Regions from separate parts of the Paenibacillus sp. J31R34 genome, predicted to be linked through region 4. Evidence: riboswitches for the same ligand, from Rfam matches in the RefSeq annotation. Region 4 holds a riboswitch; each other region holds the start of a gene.

Region 1 (2,198 bases), on a different contig from region 4:
GCGTTTCATCCATTTGCGTCTGGAGGAGCTGCGGCAGCTTGTGCTGGACAAGCTGGAGGAGCAGCATCGCAGCGGTGGGCGCGCGATTGTGCAGGGATACCGTTTTGCAACGGATTATTTGAACGGCAAACAAGAGATGCTAGCCAATTGGGAAAACGGCATTCGCGGATATCTCGTTCGACTTATTGAGAACAATCACTATCGCATCGGTGCGCTTGTTCGAGATAATCTTGAGCGAATGGATGACAAGGCACTCGTCTCGATGCTGGAGGAAAAGGTCGGCAACGATTTGCAGTGGATTCGCGTCAACGGCGCATTATGCGGTTTTGTCGTAGGCGTCATTTTGTCCTTTTTCTAACAGGAAGCTCGGCTATTTACATTTATAGGGGACAGCCTGAATCTTTTGTGATAAGATCAAACTACAAAATGACCAATGAATAATAAAGAGGATTGACATGGAACGAGGTGCCTTTGCGCACGTCAAAGGGTAACAGGGAATCGGGTGCAAATCCCGAGCGGTCCCGCCACTGTAATCAGGGAGTTTTCCTTCACCAGCAGGAGTCACTTGGCCTATGCTTTAGGGCAGCCAGGGAAGACGAAGGAAAATGATGATCTGCTAGCCAGGAGACCTACCTCGTTCCAGCACCACAGTGCCTTCGCGGAAAGGATAGGTGTACGAACGAAAGCGATTGCTACCAGTCTATTTGCTGGCGCAACCGTCTATTTCTGCGTACACATGACCGTTTTCCCAGCGAAGGGGAGGCGGTCTTTTTATTTTTCAAAATATAGAGAAAGGATGGTTCCATCCTTTCTCTATATTTCTCGGAATGAAACGAGCCGCGCCGCCAGAGGACGGCTTTCGGCCGTTTCACCTTGCAGGCACTATAGAACAATCGGGAGGGTATTGAAACGAATGGTCAAGTTAAAAAGAAAGACAGCAGCAAGCACCGCTTTGCTGGTTATCGGCTTCACGCTTTTTTTACTGGTGAATGAGCCGCAAGCTGCCTATGCGATGCACATTATGGAAGGATTTTTGCCTGTAGGCTGGGCGATTTTTTGGTGGGTGGCCTTTATTCCTTTTTTCATCTTAGGTGTACGTGCTATTCGGAAAATTACCAAGGAAGCGCCAGAGCTTAAGCTGATGCTGGGCTTGGCAGCTGCCTTCACCTTCGTGCTGTCCGCGCTGAAAATTCCTTCCGTTACAGGAAGCAGCTCGCATCCGACGGGAACGGGGCTTGGAACGGTTATGTTCGGACCGCTGCCCATGAGCGTATTGGGTTCAATGGTACTGCTGTTTCAGGCGGTGCTGCTGGCGCATGGCGGGCTGACGACGCTTGGGGCGAATGCTTTTTCAATGGCGGTTGCCGGTCCCGCTGCGGGCTATGCGGTCTATCGGCTGCTGATGCGTTCAGGCAGCAAGCAAGGCCTGGCGATTTTTTCAGCTGCTGCTGTTGCTGATCTGGCTACTTATATCGTCACTTCCATTCAGCTCGCAGTTGCTTTTCCGGCTGTCGAAGGCGGCATTATCGCGTCGTTTATGAAGTTTGGCGGCATTTTTGCGATTACCCAAATTCCGCTCGCTGTTAGTGAAGGCTTGCTGACGGTATTGATCTGGAACTGGCTGCAATCTTTTAACACGGACGAGCTGTCTATTTTGAAGCGGAGAATGAAAGGGGAGCGCGTATAATGAGCCGCAGTGCCAAAAATATTTGGATTTTAGCCATTGTTGTTTTACTTGCCGTTGCGCCATTAATATTCATTAACGCCGAGTTCGGCGGCGCGGATGGGGCAGCGGAGGAAATGATCCAGACGATTGCACCCCATTATGAGCCTTGGGCGTCTCCGCTGACAGAGGTGCCGGGAGAAACAGAAAGCATGCTGTTCGCGCTGCAAGCTGCGATAGGCGCTGGCATTATCGGCTATGTGATTGGCCTATTTAAAGGGAAGTCGGAGAAAACAAAGCAGCAATGATGAAATGGATTGATACGATTTCTTATTCCAATCGCCTGCGGGATTTATCCGCCTTTTGGAAATGCGGGCTTGCAGCCCTGCTTCTGCTGCTTGCCTATCTCGCTCATCCGCTCGTGCAGCTAGCCATTTTTGGATGGCTTATGCTGTGGACGGTTGGCTACGCGAAAGTGCCTGCCAAGCTTTATATGGCGCTGCTTTTCTCCTCTTGCTTGCTGTTCGTTCTCAGC
Region 2 (2,198 bases), on a different contig from region 4:
CATGAACGAGCACATCAAGGCCAATCTCTTCCTGCAGCTTGATCCAATGCTGAATCTGCTCCTTAATGAATACGCGGTACTGCTCCTCGCCCAAATCACCACGGCGCCATTGCTGCCTTGCTTGGCGTACTTCCGCCGTTTGCGGGAAGCTGCCGATTGTCGTTGTCGGCAGGAAAGGCAGCTGCCAGCGTTCCTTCTGGCTCACTTGGCGCTCTGCAAATACCGCTTTGCGCTCCGACGGCTGTGCATCGATGCTCGCTACAGCGGCATGAACGCTTGCACGGCCACGGGACGGCGATGCGGCAAGTGCAGCCAAAGCGGCTGCATTGCGATCAAACGCCTCTTTTACCGCTGCTTCTCCTTCATTCAGCGCAGTTGCAAGAACGGCAATTTCCTCCAGCTTCTCATTGGCATACGCCAGTGCGCCTGCAAGCTCTGCTGGCAGTGCCGTTTCAAGAGCCGCCGATACAGGTACATGCAGCAGGCTGCAAGAGGAGCTTACAATTAGGCGGTCGTTTGGCACGACTTTAGCAATGCGGGCAAGCAGCGCTTTGCGCTCCTGAAGATCCGCCCGCCAAATGTTGCGGCCATCAATTACACCTGCACCCAGAACTTTATCCTGCGGGAAGCCGATCGACTCAAGCTGCTGCAGGTTCTTTTCAGCGCCGGCTGTGAAGTCCAGGCCTAAGCCCTGTACAGGCAAAGCCGCGATTGCAGCAAAATGCTGAACCGATTCGAAATACGTTTGCAGCAGCAAATTGAGCTTAGGTGCCGCTTCATGAAGCTGTGCATAAATGCTTTGAACAAGCGCCAAATCTGCATCAGAAACATCTGTTACGAGCGAAGGCTCGTCAATTTGTACCCATTGCACGCCTTCTTGCTCCAGCTCGCGCAGCACCTGTGCATACAGCGGCACATACTGGGCAGCAACCGTAGCAAGCTCAGAAGCGGCATAACCTTTAGAAAGCTTGAGGAATGTATAAGGTCCAACAATGACTGGTTTGCCTTCGATGCCCAGCTTTTCCTTTGCCTCGCGGTAAGCGATCAATGGACGGTTCTCGGTCAGAGCCGGCGTAATGCCCTTCAGCTCAGGAACAATGTAGTGATAGTTCGTATTGAACCATTTCGTCATCTCGGATGCCGACGCCGTTTTATTGCCTCTCGCCATGGCGTAATAGGTCGTTACCGATACAGGGCCGCCTGTGTAACCAAAGCGCTCAGGCACGACGCCAAACATAGCCGCTGTATCAAGGATATGGTCATAATACGAAAAATCATTTACCGGAATGAGATCAATTCCGGCCTGTTTTTGCAATTGCAGATGGTTTAGACGAATCGTCTCCAGCTGCTTCAAGAAATCCGCTTCCGCAAGCTTGCCGCTCCAGAACGCCTCCAGCGCTTTTTTCCATTCTCTGTTTTCACCGATACGCGGATATCCCAAACTGCTGCTTTTTACTTGACTCATTTTTATTGCCTCCTGTTTTTCATTATTCACCCTAGTGGATGGAAGTTATAATTCTTTGTTATTTCATCAACAAACTCAGATATATACTTATGGCATTGCGAGCGAATTTCTTCGCGGCGGCCTTTCCCTATACATCCGATTTGCTGCCAGCCAGAAACGATTAAATACAAAAAGGGACGTCCTACCCTGTACAGAAATGTGGGTAAAGACGCCCCTCGTTTCAACAAACGATGGCTGCCATCTTTAACACCTCCCTATCTCCCGTAGGTAATGCAGTGTATAGAATAAGGCAGGTCTCCTGGCTCCAGCATCATCATCGCTGCGCTCGCCTTCCCGGCATCATGCCAGTGGCTTTATTGTGCAGAACTCCGCTGTTACAGTGGCGGGACCGCGCCGGTGTTGCACCGGACTTCCCTTTTAAGCTCAAGACGTTACGCAAGAGCACCTTATTCCTCGCTATTTAGTTGGTCAATCTTTATTTATACAAGGTGAAACGGTTGTCGCGTCCTTTGGCGGCGCAGCTCGTTTCAGTCCGAGAAATATAGAGAAAGGATGGAAAAATCATATCCTTTCCTACTATTTCAAGCAACATGTATAACTATACACACTTTCGTGTTTTTATACAACAAAAGATTTTACAGCCGCTTTAAATTGTTCGAGCGTGCGCGGCGGCGGCTGTGTTCCCCTCAGCTTGGACGGCAGAGCCTCCCATGCTTCCAGCACCATTGGCAGC
Region 3 (2,198 bases), on a different contig from region 4:
GTCACAAAAATATAGCTTTTTATTGGCATCATCATACCCATTTATCATGACTTCATGTGGGGATTTCGCAGAAATTTCATATTCTTTTATATAAAAACGGTCGATCATAACGATCACATAGTAGCCGCCGTCAATCGATGCTTTAATAAAATCAAGCAGGTCATTATTCAAAATAGTCGAGCTTCGCCTGTCTATCGCTATCCGCTGAAAATCAATAAAAGGGCAGTCATAAAACTCAACCATTTTATCTCTATAATAACCATTGTAGAAAAAGGTATATAATTGGTTTGGATCGGGAATATCGAATAAATTAATATAATTATTCATAAACCACATTTTTTTCGAATCTACGCGAGATATAATCGAATAAAAATCACTGTAAAACCAATAGGAATCAATAATTTGTTTTACTTCGACTGGAAGGATTTTCACCGGCAATGTGATCATTCCTTTTCTATTTGATAGAGTATCTATTGGACTAACTTAATAAATAAGCTCATCATGCGTGAAGTATTTTCAATATATCATTACTGGAAAAAATATGAAAGTTTTATATTGAAAAACCTTTCATTTAGCTTGTTTAAGACACTGGGGCGTGTGCATTATGATGGAACTAAAGCTTATCTAAATCAAAATGTTGACAGATCAGCACTTCCTCCCTAAGATTAAGAGTGGATTACGGACAAGATAGGCTGATTAGCCTGCAAAACTTCATAATTGTATGAAAATAGGTGCGGCACGAAGGCAAGGACATATAGGCCTTAGTTCGCTTAAAAGGGAAGTTCGGTTAAAGGCCGACACGGACCCGCCACTGTATAGGGCAGCAGCTAATCAACTCATTAAGCTGCGCTCCCCTCACAAATGAACCACTGGCTGATGAGCTTCTTTTCGTCGCAGGACGAATTGCAGATGCTCGCCCTAGCCGGGAAGGGAAGAGAGGGAGGCCCCAAGTCAGGAGACCTGCCTGTTTTAACATCACTGTTTGACCTACGGTGCTTAGGGAGGTGGTTGGTTATGCCCATTTATTGCAAAATGTCTAACGATTATTTGCTGCTCCATGACGAGCAGACGCAGATAAGGTTTAGTTATTTATCATAAAAGCATTTCTGACTGCTTTCTTAAGGGTCGGGGATGCTTTTTTTAAAATATAGGAAAGGATATGATTTTTCTATCCTTTCTCTATATTTCTACGCGAAACGGTAGCTTTGCCGCCACAGGACGGCTTTCGGCCGTTTACGCTTACTAGAAGGGGAGACAAAAGAAAAATGAACAACACGAAGAAGCCATTTAGCTTGTCACTTGGAATGATGATCGTTTGCCTGATGCTGGTGCTTGCAGGATGCAGCACGAATGCTGACTCAAACGCAGGGAAGGGCACCAATGCTGCCGGGGAAAACAATGCTTCTGCCGCAAATAAAACACTGACAATGGCGTACACCTGGAACCCAGCAGGCGTTGATCCGCATGGCGATGACAGCTGGGACGTTATGCGCTCTGGCGCAGGGGAAACGCTTATTAAATTGAATGAGCAGCTGCAGCCGGCCGCTTGGCTTGCGAAGGAGTGGAAGCAGGAGGATGCTAACACGTGGACGCTCAAGCTGGAGAACAACGTAACGTTTCACGACGGCAAAAAGATGGATGCAGAAAGCGTGAAGGCTTCGCTGCTTCGTTCCATTGAAAATAGCCATCTGGCGAAGGATTTGCTGCTGGTGAAAGATATGGAAGTGGTTGCACCGGATGAGCTGAAAATTATAACAACACAGCCGAACTCGGCTATCATTTCCAGCTTGGCTGATCCAAGCACGATTATTCTTGATGTCGACAGCATGAAGGAAGCGGGCAGCTACCCGGCCATGACGGGAGCTTTCAAAATCAAGCAGTTTACGAAAGACGTATCGCTTGTTGTTGAGCGTTATGATGGTTATTGGGGACAACCGGCGAAGCTTAAGGAAGTGACAATGAAGTTTGTAACCGATGGCAATACCCGCCTGATGGCGCTGCAAGCTGGCGAAGTAGATGTTGCAACGGACATTCCGATTGACAGCATTGAGCTGGTAGAGAAGGACAGCAAGCTGGAAGTGCTATCTGCACCATCGGTTCGTACACATATGGTATTATTTAATATGAATTCTGCTTTGTTTAAAGAAAAAGCAAACCGCGAGGTTGTAGATCAAGCCATTCCGCGCGAGGCAATTATT
Region 4 (2,198 bases):
ATCAACCGGAGCTGGAGCAGGCTTCACGGGTGCGACTGGAGGTGCTATGGCTACGGCTACGCCGCCGCCTTGCCCATTTTCATTTCTCGGCTGGTCTGGCACCGCCATTTGCGGCTCTTCCCGCTCCACCAAAGAGTCCGCCCTATCATATTCATCCTCAGGATAGTCTCCATCACCTGAGAGCTCCGGCATTCCTGCCGTATGAAGTGCCCACGGCTCATTCTTCTCTTGCAGACGCTGGTGAGGCTTCAAAGGCTGCGCGCCTTCACCCAGCGTATATTTGCGCTGATAGCCACGCGGCGTAATCATCAGCCCATCATAATTAACGGTTGTGGAGTTGCCAATAACGACCGTTGTCAGCATGCCGATATCATGATCAAGCATACGGGCAAGCGTCGTCACGACAATATCCTCACGGTCGCGATACGCGCTTTTCACAATGCCAACCGGCGTATCTGGCGAACGGTATTTGAGCAAAATACGCTGCGTCTCCACGATTTGCCGTGTTCTTCTGCCGCTGCGCGGGTTATAAAGCGCAATGACGAAATCCGCTTGTCCTGCCGCTTCTACTCTGCGCGCTATCAGCTCCCAAGGGGTCAAATGATCGCTTAGGCTGATCGTGCAAGCATCGTGCATAATCGGTGCGCCGAGCAGGGACGCTGTCGAGTTAATGGCGGAAATGCCGGGAATGACTTCAACCTCTACCCCGCCATTACGCTTCCAGCCCTTCTCAATCAGCACCTCATACACGAGTCCTGCCATACCGTACACGCCCGCATCGCCGCTTGATATAACGGCAACCTTCTTGCCGTTCTCCGCCTGGCGCACCGCTTCCTGCGCCCGGCTGACCTCCTCCGTCATCCCTGTCCGCACAATCGCCTGATCGCTGATTAGCTCCCGAATCAAGTCCACATACGTGTTATAGCCGATGACTATATCGCTCTCCTGAATCGCTTCACGGGCGCGTTTCGTAATATGCTCGAAGCTCCCTGGGCCGAATCCGATAATTAACAGCTTGCCGACGCCTGCTTCACTCATTGATGCCCAACTCCTTCTATGTAGCAATTTACAATTTCTATCCAACAAAAAAAGCACCTCTAACGCTATGTGTTAGAAATGCTTGAAAAGACCAATGTCCTTGTTAAACGCAGACAGCGAAGGGCCATCCAATCTCTAACACCTTCCTAATATCCACGTAGGTTTACAGTGTCGTTGAAATAAGCAGGTCTCCTGGCTTTGAAGCGTCAGTCGCTTCATACAGTGGCGGGTCCGCGCCGGTCTCTCACCGACTTCCCTATTAAGTCAACTTGGGCGCCTTGAGCGCCTGCTGACACTTATTCCCTTCCTATTAAATTGTAATCTTAATGATAACATTAGATTGTATGATCGACAAGTGCGTTTATGCCATCAGCCTAGACGTAAATAGAGCCAGCGCAAGCATGGACTGCATGTCCAGGCTTGCGCCAGCTCTATTTTTCAAAATATAAGAATTTATAAGTTTTGCACTTATAAATGGGCTTATATTGCACCCTCGAAACGGCAGCTTTGCCGTCAGAGGACGGCTTCAGCCATATACGCGTAAAGGTTTATTTCTTCTCCAGTGTTTCCCAAGCCGCTTTCACGAGGGAATCAAACAGCTCATCATCCTCTTCCAGCTCATCCTCGACCGCTAAAAGATCTTCTTCCTTGCCCGATTCATTCAGAAAAAATAAACCGTAGCCCCACTCAGTCGCCTTGCGGCTGTGAAGGGCAATTTCGTATTGGTTCGTCTGGCCCTCTACTTCAAAATGAACCTTGCCCACGAAACCAGATTCCTTAGAGTTCGTCATGCTAGCATGCAAAATATTTACTTTCATCTTTCATTCTTCCTCTCTTTACCGTTACGACACCAGCTGCTGAAGTTGATTTACTTGATTTAACAGCTCGTTGATTTTGTTAATCGTATTTGGAATTTCCGTTGCGTCAACCAATGCTTTGCCGTCTTCGATCTGCTTCAGCACCGCATCAATGCTTTCCTGCAGCTTCAAATTATAATCGACCACGGTCTGATGGACATCCTTGGCAAAATCCGGCGCTTGCAGCTCGCCAAACTGCTTGATCGAGTCCTGCACAGCTACCAGCTGCTCCTTATAATCGGCGCGTGCACTCGCATCGTTTACGGCTTGCTCCGCAAGCTGCGTCGCCTGCTCGCTGAAGCT

Evidence for each region. Region 4 has a riboswitch for cobalamin ahead of cobJ (precorrin-3B C(17)-methyltransferase). Riboswitches for the same ligand answer to the same signal wherever they lie in the genome.
Region 1: linked by a shared signal. The riboswitch ahead of AC50YG_RS16745 (energy-coupling factor ABC transporter permease) and the one ahead of cobJ (precorrin-3B C(17)-methyltransferase) in region 4 are both predicted to bind cobalamin.
Region 2: linked by a shared signal. The riboswitch ahead of metE (5-methyltetrahydropteroyltriglutamate--homocysteine S-methyltransferase) and the one ahead of cobJ (precorrin-3B C(17)-methyltransferase) in region 4 are both predicted to bind cobalamin.
Region 3: linked by a shared signal. The riboswitch ahead of AC50YG_RS28330 (ABC transporter substrate-binding protein) and the one ahead of cobJ (precorrin-3B C(17)-methyltransferase) in region 4 are both predicted to bind cobalamin.

What each region holds. Positions count from the first base shown of each region.
Region 1 covers NZ_JBXENU010000005.1:401,166-403,363, forward strand. The annotation lists gene AC50YG_RS16740 (DUF445 domain-containing protein) at 1-358, shown strand, start outside; cobalamin riboswitch at 447-651, shown strand; gene AC50YG_RS16745 (energy-coupling factor ABC transporter permease) at 914-1,687, shown strand; gene AC50YG_RS16750 (energy-coupling factor ABC transporter substrate-binding protein) at 1,687-1,971, shown strand; gene cbiQ (cobalt ECF transporter T component CbiQ) at 1,968-2,198, shown strand, end outside.
Region 2 covers NZ_JBXENU010000005.1:404,696-406,893, reverse strand. The annotation lists gene metE (5-methyltetrahydropteroyltriglutamate--homocysteine S-methyltransferase) at 1-1,465, opposite strand, end outside; cobalamin riboswitch at 1,737-1,929, opposite strand; gene AC50YG_RS16760 (energy-coupling factor ABC transporter ATP-binding protein) at 2,084-2,198, opposite strand, start outside.
Region 3 covers NZ_JBXENU010000014.1:57,230-59,427, forward strand. The annotation lists gene AC50YG_RS28325 (hypothetical protein) at 1-438, opposite strand, end outside; cobalamin riboswitch at 713-982, shown strand; gene AC50YG_RS28330 (ABC transporter substrate-binding protein) at 1,266-2,198, shown strand, end outside.
Region 4 covers NZ_JBXENU010000001.1:1,337,451-1,339,648, forward strand. The annotation lists gene cobJ (precorrin-3B C(17)-methyltransferase) at 1-1,038, opposite strand, end outside; cobalamin riboswitch at 1,204-1,353, opposite strand; gene AC50YG_RS05420 (hypothetical protein) at 1,587-1,856, opposite strand; gene AC50YG_RS05425 (DUF6376 family protein) at 1,881-2,198, opposite strand, start outside.